Regions from separate parts of the Vibrio ponticus genome, predicted to be linked through region 1. Evidence: predicted binding sites of a transcription regulator. Region 1 holds the regulator's gene; the other holds the start of a gene.
What was found. The regulator PurR, encoded in region 1, represses purine synthesis genes. The targets are predictions, from matches to a motif close to TNANGNAAACGTTTNCNTNA.
Positions count from the first base shown of each region.

Region 1 (4,218 bases):
TGTTCCTATTGTTTAATAAGAACCTCAAAGCAAAGAAAAACTTTCATAAAAAAAGCCAGCAGTTGCTGACTTTTTTACTCTACTGTAGTCGAGAGAGCAGTTCTTCTCGACGAGTCTGGGGAACCACAGACCAATGTGTGCCTTTTATCGCGCCTTCTAATGACCAGAGGAGCTCTAAACTGACGTCGCTGCTGTGAGTGTCTCGAATCGCCTTATACGCTTCTACAGAGCCTGCTTCTTCGAGTTGTTCGACATTGTCGATGCCTGCTTTTTTCAGCATACGCTCTGTTGCTAGGCGCAGGTTTGGCAAATCTTTAATACGAGTCGGCTTGGTTTCGGCTTGAACCGACTTCTCTTGCTGCGCTTGAGTGTGAGCTTCACGTCCGATCTGCAGTGTTTTTTCACTGTCGTTGTACCACTCTTCGCTAAGAGCGAAGTACTTGGTTACTACCGGGAAGCCACGTTTCTGATATACGTATGGTTCGAAGCCTTGTAATTTAAATTGTGCAGCTAGAGCACTGTCTGCGCGAATATGAAGCTTATTATGTACCACTAGTGCAAACATTGTTTCGTCTGCAAAGATCCCAAACCCACCAAACATAGATCGAGATTTAATACGACCTAGCGGCTCAAATAGCCTCATTGAGTCTTTAAGAATTGGTTTATCCATTCAGTACTTTCTCGGTGTATGTGTATGTCAATACGCCACCAAATCAGGTCCGAGAGAATAGCAGTTGTGCAGGAAATAGGAGAGTAATCCGTTAACGTGCGCATTTCTACCATCGGCAACCCCGCTACCATACATATTGTCGATGACAATGATGTTTAGGCCGGTGGCTTTGCGTCCCAGCTTTTCAGTCTGGTTTGCCCTGTGCGTGACTTAATTTGCTTTGCTAAAGATTGTTTACTTAGCAGCTAAGTATCTTATTACTATGAAATAGTTGTGAATCTAATGCAAGAATTAAGTTGAATAGAAAAGACAATAGCTGACAGTTTAACCATCAGCTATTGATATAAATGCGAGTTACTTCAAAGTACTATGCTCGGACATTTGCCAGCGTATTGCTCGGTACTCTGATTTAGTTGATTTTCGCAACGGTAGAGCGATCAACGATTTCTGGGTGCATTTCAAACACACGTTTTTCGTGCTCTTTGTCCTTAATGCGCTCAAGTAAGATTTCAAATGCGTTTTTACCCACACGACGCTTAGGTTGGTGAACCGTGGTTAGCGGTGGTGAGAAGTACTCTGCTAGTTCAATGTTGTCGTAACCAATCACTGACATATCTTCAGGGATACGAATGCCTTTTTGCTGTAGGCGGCTCATTAAGCCTAGTGCCATCGTATCGTTGAAACAGAAAATTGCCGTTGGGCGTTTGTCCATCGCAACAATCTTGTCAGCCGCTAACACAGCAGTGTCACACTCGAAGTTACCTTCTAAAATCCAGTCTTCATCAACCGTCAGGTTCGCTTCGCCCATTGCGCGCTTAAAGCCTTGAATACGCTCTTGGCAAACTGCTTTTTCAAAGTGACCACTCAAACAAGCGATATCTTTATGACCATGGTCGATAAGGAATTTGGTTGCTAGGTAGCCACCTTCTTCTGCGTTATCGATAATCTTGTCGGTTTGAGAGCTCTCTGGACCCCAGTCCATGACCACTTTAGGAATGTCTTTATGGCGATCTAGCATCTCGCTCAGTTCTTCAGTTAGGTCAGAACACATTACTAAAATGCCGTCGACACGCTTTTCTGCAAGCATGCGAATGTAGTCACGTTGCTTCTCGTAAATACCGCCGGTATTACAAAGGATCAACGTGTAACCTTGACGGTAGCAGTAGCTCTCTACGCCATCAATGACTTCAGAGAAGAAAAGGTTCGTTGATTGAGTCACCAACATACCAATCGTACGTGTGGTATTACATTTTAAGCTACGAGCCACCGCACTTGGTGCGTAGTTTAGCTCTTTTACTGCTTCCATAACGCGTTCTTGAGTCGCTTCTGCAACAAAACGCGTTTTGTTAATTACGTGTGAGACTGTCGTAGTTGATACGCCAGCGAGGCGAGCAACGTCTTTAATAGTGGCCATAAGGTATGATCCTATTTATAGCTGCCACATGGCTATTCACATTTTTGAATAAAACTGGCAGAAAGTAATAGAAATACAAAAACCGCTTTTTTACAGCGGTTTGTACTTGATTCGTATTTTTTTATCGTTTGCGGCTTCGATTTTAGACCGCATCGTCGCCAGTAGCAAACGAAAAACCCATTCATTGTTGACGAATGAGTGTTTTAGCTCTCTTCACCCACTAGGTAGTTGCAGTCCAATTCTAAGAAAGCAACCAGCAGTGACGCCACAGAAGAGTAGAAACCGAATGAATCTAAAGTTTGGCTTTTCGCGGCAAACTTAGGCACCCAGTTTAAAATGTGCTGACGAATAAACGCTTCTTGCTCTAGCAGTGCATCGTTGAGATGACGCTCTTGTTCAAGTTCGTTAGAACGAATGATCATGTTACCAAGCAAATCGAGCTCAATGGCAATGTGATCAGCAGGCTCGTTCAAATCTTGGTTAACGGCTACGCCATGCTTAGTCAGCAGGGCATCCATCTCGTTTGCTGGTTCGTCATGCAGCAAACCAGTCGTGCCAACGTACATAGACGCATAAGGCAGTGCTGATTCTTTGTCTGACTTCAAGAACAAGTCGCAAAAGTCAGCGGCAAGTTCAAGCTGACCATCTTCACGGTCAATCTGACGATTTAACGCATCAACAAGGCGGTCAACCGCAGGTTTTAGCGTTGGGTTTTCACCCAGACCGGCAAGAAAGCCTCGAATAGCAGGGCTTTGATATTGCTCAAGTTCTGCTTCTGTTAGCTCTTTAGCGAACAGACTAGAAAACCACCAGTAAATCTCTGCACGTTTTTCATTAAACGCTTTTAATTCTTGCATCTCGCAATGCTCCAAGTTTCAGTACTATTAATATTTTAGCGAACAAAAATGAATAGCGATAACACATGTTGTGATTAAATGAGTCAAAAAATGGCAAAAGATTAACAACTGCGCTAGTTTTGTCTTGAATCAATAAAAAATCATCTTTCTAGATTTTAATATAACAAATACTAGAAATGTTACGATTTATGAATAGAATACACTTGAAATTAATTCCCAATGTAAATTAAGTGGTTTAGATGAGCTATCACGTATTAGTAGTAGAAGATGATGCGGTCACTCGCAGTAAGCTAGTTGGCTACTTTCAAAATGAAGGTTACACAGTCAGCGAAGCTGAAAGCGGCGAGCAGATGCGCGACACCCTACAAAATCATTCGATCGACTTAGTTATGTTAGACATTAACCTTCCTGGTGAAGACGGTCTGATGTTAACTCGCGAACTGCGTAGTCAATCGGACATTGGAATTATCCTGGTAACAGGACGCACGGATAGCATTGATAAAATCGTTGGTCTAGAAATGGGCGCAGACGATTATGTGACAAAACCGTTCGAACTTCGTGAATTGTTAGTGCGCGTGAAAAACCTATTGTGGCGCATCTCTGCGGCACGTAACGCGGGCACTATGGTTGATCAGAAGAATGACGCAAATATTGTTCGCTTTGGCGAATGGATGTTTGACATTCAACGTCGCGCGTTAAGCCGCAACGGTGAGCCAGTAAAACTGACTAAAGCAGAATACGAGTTGTTGGTAGCGCTTTCTTCGTACCCGAACCAAGTACTAAGCCGTGAACGTATTTTGAATATGATTAGTCATCGTGTTGATGCGCCAAACGACCGTACCATCGATGTACTGATTCGTCGTATGCGCGCTAAAATGGAATTTGATCCGAAGAACCCACAAATTTTTGTTACGGTTCACGGTGAAGGTTACATGTTCGCTGGCGATTAAGTGACTAACCGAAGTTGAAAACAAAAAAACCGAAGCAGATGCTTCGGTTTTTTTATCTTAAGTAAGTTAGCCGCTAAGGGATTAGACCTTACTTTGTGATGGTTCGATTACGGACTCTTCGGTATTTGAAACCCAGTCACGTAAATCTTGCCACAGTCGACCCAATGTCTCATGCCAGTAACGCTCGGTCTGTTCTAAGTAAATTGCTTTTGGCATGTACTTGTTCCAGAACTGATCAATTTCATTTTGTGCTAGATAGTTGGTTGGCGCTGGATAAGGTTTCAATCCCGCAGAATGGAACTCATTCAGTGCACGTTTCATGTGACT
Region 1 covers NZ_AP019657.1:695,848-700,065, forward strand. Annotated here, with positions in the region: gene GZN30_RS03115 (TfoX/Sxy family DNA transformation protein) at 80-670, opposite strand; cyclic di-GMP riboswitch class I at 782-879, opposite strand; gene purR (HTH-type transcriptional repressor PurR) at 1,080-2,084, opposite strand; gene torD (molecular chaperone TorD) at 2,288-2,941, opposite strand; gene torR (two-component system response regulator TorR) at 3,181-3,891, shown strand; gene elyC (envelope biogenesis factor ElyC) at 3,973-4,218, opposite strand, start outside.

Region 2 (4,218 bases), 1.4 Mb from region 1:
TGCAAGGAACGCCATATATCTATCAAGGTGAAGAACTGGGGATGACCAACCCAGGTTATCAAGACATCACTCAGTATCGTGATGTTGAGAGCACTAATATGTACCAGATTATGGTTGAGCAGCAGGGGATTAGCCACGGTGAAATGATGGCGATTCTTGCGCAAAAATCACGCGATAACTCTCGTGCGCCAATGCAGTGGGACAGTTCCGCACATGCCGGGTTTACTCAAGGTACACCTTGGCTTGAAGTAGCAAGTAACTACTCACACATTAATGCACAAGCAGCGTTAGCAGACACTAACTCGGTATTTTATTTCTATAAACAGCTGATTGAATTGCGTAAGCAATATCCAGTGATCACGCAAGGTAGTTTTTGTGACTTGTTACCTTTAGATACGCGTTGTTATGTCTATGTGCGTGAAACAGAGGCTCAGCAACTGTTATCAATCAGTAACTACTACGCTGAGCCAACGCAGTGTCAGTTGCCTGATGAGATTGAGTTAGAGAAAGCGGAGTGCTTACTCACTAACTACCCACAGCAGCCAATGCTGCAATCAGGCAACATCATTGAACTGCGCCCTTACGAGACCCGTATTATTCTTATTGATAAATAACCCCCCACTTGTTATCTGAGAGATATAAAGAAGGCTTTGGTTATTGACCAAAGCCTTCATTTTTCAATCTTAGCTGTATTTAACAATGTAGCGGTGCGGTTTGTGGTTCATCCCAAGTACTAGGTTTAACGCGATGACACCAATCACGGAGTAAAGCAAGGTCATAGGGTCAACAAAGAAGTACGAAGTCACTAAGATACTTAAGTCGATCACCATCTGAGTTTTGCCAACCGAGATACCAAATTTGTCTTGGATATAGAGGCACAGAACATTGAAGCCTCCCAGACTTGAGCGATGGCGGAATAGGATCAGCATCCCCAAGCCCATCAACAAACCGCCGGCAACCGCACAATAGATAGGGTTAACCTTATCTACGCTGATGACTAGATGGAGGTGATCGGCAAAAACTGAAACTAAAGCGCCTGAAATCGCACTATTAAATGCAAACTTAGTCCCAAAACGTTTCCACGCTAACAGGTAGAATGGACAGTTTGCTAAAAAGTAGAGAGTACCAAATGACCATGGCGCGACTTGGCTCAGTAATAGAGCTAATCCAGTAGTGCCACCCGTCAGTAAGTGTGAAGCTTGGAGAAAGAAAATACCTTGCGCTACCACTAAGGTGCCTGTCAGGATCGCGATCCAGTCTTCTTTACGAGTATGTTTTGCCATCGAAGATCATTTATCAGGTGAACGAAAGCCGAGCATAGTAATCAAAAGATTGGCTTTTCGGTAGCTTGATTTCGAAATTTAGGGTAAATCTATGTAATTGTCGTTTTACAAGGTGTAAAGATATTTGTGATAATTGTCACACTATTGTCCAGTTAACATGATAAACCTTGAACAACAGTATGAAAAAACTGCATGAGAAAATTCAAATTTTCTCTTTATGACCTAGATCAAATTAGTTAAAATGCGCGCCAATAGGGTGACGAAAACGTTTGCGTCGGAGTCGTTAACCAGTTTTTTGCAACTTTCAGTCTAAATCTGAGTCAGGAGATACAGATGCTTAAGCGTGATATGAACATCGCAGATTACGATGCGGAATTGTTCGCAGCTATCCAAGAGGAAACTCTTCGCCAGGAAGAACACATCGAACTAATCGCTTCAGAAAACTACACCAGCCCACGTGTAATGGAAGCGCAAGGTTCTCAGCTAACAAACAAATACGCTGAAGGTTACCCAGGTAAACGCTACTACGGTGGTTGTGAGTACGTTGATAAAGCAGAAGCGCTAGCAATTGACCGTGCTTGTCAGCTATTTGGCTGTGAGTACGCGAACGTTCAACCACACTCAGGCTCTCAAGCAAACAGTGCAGTTTACATGGCGCTATTGAACCCAGGCGACACAGTACTAGGTATGAGCCTAGCGCACGGTGGTCACCTAACTCACGGTTCACCAGTAAACTTCTCAGGTAAGCACTACAATGTTATTCCTTACGGTATCGATGAAGCAGGTCAAATCAACTACGACGAAATGGAAGCGTTGGCAGTTGAGCACAAGCCAAAGATGATCATCGGTGGTTTCTCGGCTTACTCACAAATCGTAGACTGGAAACGCATGCGTGAAATCGCAGACAAAGTTGACGCGTACCTATTCGTAGACATGGCTCACGTAGCAGGTCTAATTGCAGCAGGTGTATACCCAACGCCAGTGCCGCACGCACACGTAGTGACAACAACGACGCACAAAACTCTAGCAGGTCCTCGTGGCGGTCTAATCCTGTCAAATGCAGGTGAAGACATGTACAAGAAGCTGAATTCAGCTGTCTTCCCAGGTGGTCAAGGTGGTCCGCTAATGCACGTAATCGCAGGTAAAGCGGTCGCGTTCAAAGAAGCAATGGAACCTGAGTTCAAAGCATACCAAGCGCGCGTTGTAGAAAACGCAAAAGCAATGGTTGCTCAATTCCAAGAGCGTGGTTACAAAATCGTATCAAACGGCACTGAAAACCACCTGTTCCTAGTTGATTTAATCGACAAAGACATCACAGGTAAAGATGCAGACGCAGCACTAGGTGCAGCAAACATCACAGTAAACAAAAACTCAGTACCAAACGATCCACGTAGCCCATTCGTAACATCAGGCATCCGTGTCGGTACACCAGCAATCACGCGCCGTGGTTTCACAGCCGAAGATTCAAAAGATCTAGCAAACTGGATGTGTGACGTGCTTGATAACCTTGAGAACCAAGATGTTATCGAAGCAACGAAAGCGAAAGTTCTCGAGATCTGTAAGCGTCTACCGGTTTACGCATAATTTCTGCCTAAATCACTCTATTTCGGTGTCAAAGGTGCTCATTTACTTACGTAAACTGTGCGCCTTTTGCTTGAACTAGAGGCGATTTAGTTTGAAATTGATAATTTAGAAAGAGTCCAGCAGGGCTCTTTTTTGTTGCCTATTGTCCTAAACTGGAAGCGAAATGCTGCGAAAAATGGTTTGAATTAGTCAAATGGTGTATCCAGAATTTTCCCGCATCCCGCATCCCGCATCCCGCATCCCGCATCCCGCATCCCGCATCCCGCATCCCGTTTCTCACTTCGAAATACTCAGCAGCGTGCCGGATTTGCACTTGAATGAGTAGTAACGTGAGCTTTCACTGAATTTTCCTAGTCCTTCACCGTCGCAATAATCGATGTTGATATCACGCATGGTCTCTAAGGTATCTTCGCGAGTAAGTGCGAATTTAGAGCCATCAGAGCAGAGAATTCTTACTCGACCATCATCGCTAACGGAATAGATATCAACTTCGGTATTGCACAGCTCGAAAGAAGCTTCACGAAAATGATCTTGTTGAGTTTGGCTGCTACAACCAAGCAATAGCGTGCTACTGCATACCGTAAGTAAAAGGAGTTTATCCATGGCTATATCCTATTTATTGTTATCTGCAGCGTTAATCGGCGACCAGCTTAATTAGTGCTACCTTATAAGCCTAGAAGTGCATATTGGCTGCTGCAAGTGAAATAGGTTTTTGCCATAAATAAAAAAGACCAGTTAAAAACTGGTCTTTGAAAGAAGTGTTGGCGAGTTATTTAACTTCAATACCTTGAGCTTGCATATCTGCATGGTAAGAAGAACGCACGAATGGACCACAAGCAGCATGAGTAAAGCCGAGTTCTAAGGCAATCTCTTTGAGCTCATCAAACTCAGATGGCGGAACATAACGCTCAACTGGTAGGTGGTGACGGCTAGGCGCGAGGTATTGACCAAGGGTTAGCATAGTCACACCGTGTGCACGTAGGTCTTTAAGTACTTCGATGATCTCTTCTTTGGTTTCACCTAAGCCCATCATCAAACCTGACTTAGTTGGGATCTCTGGGTGTTGCTCTTTGAATTTTTTCAGCAGCTCTAGAGACCATTTGTAGTTTGCTCCTGGGCGAGCTTTACGGTACAGGCGTGGTGCCGTTTCAAGGTTGTGGTTAAACACATCTGGCGGGTTATCTTTCATCAGATCCAGCGCCACGTCCATACGACCACGGAAGTCAGGAACAAGAGTTTCAATCTTAATGTTCGGGCTAAGAGCACGGATTTCACGGTTACAATCTGCAAAGTGCTGAGCACCACCGTCACGTAGATCATCACGGTCAACGGAAGTAATCACCACATACTT
Region 2 covers NZ_AP019657.1:2,136,329-2,140,546, reverse strand. Annotated here, with positions in the region: gene treC (alpha,alpha-phosphotrehalase) at 1-614, shown strand, start outside; gene GZN30_RS09480 (YitT family protein) at 684-1,283, opposite strand; gene glyA (serine hydroxymethyltransferase) at 1,617-2,867, shown strand; gene GZN30_RS09470 (hypothetical protein) at 3,144-3,470, opposite strand; gene lipA (lipoyl synthase) at 3,637-4,218, opposite strand, start outside.
Region 2: a site for PurR is predicted at 1,541-1,560, ahead of glyA (serine hydroxymethyltransferase). Genes of this name have one in related genera too.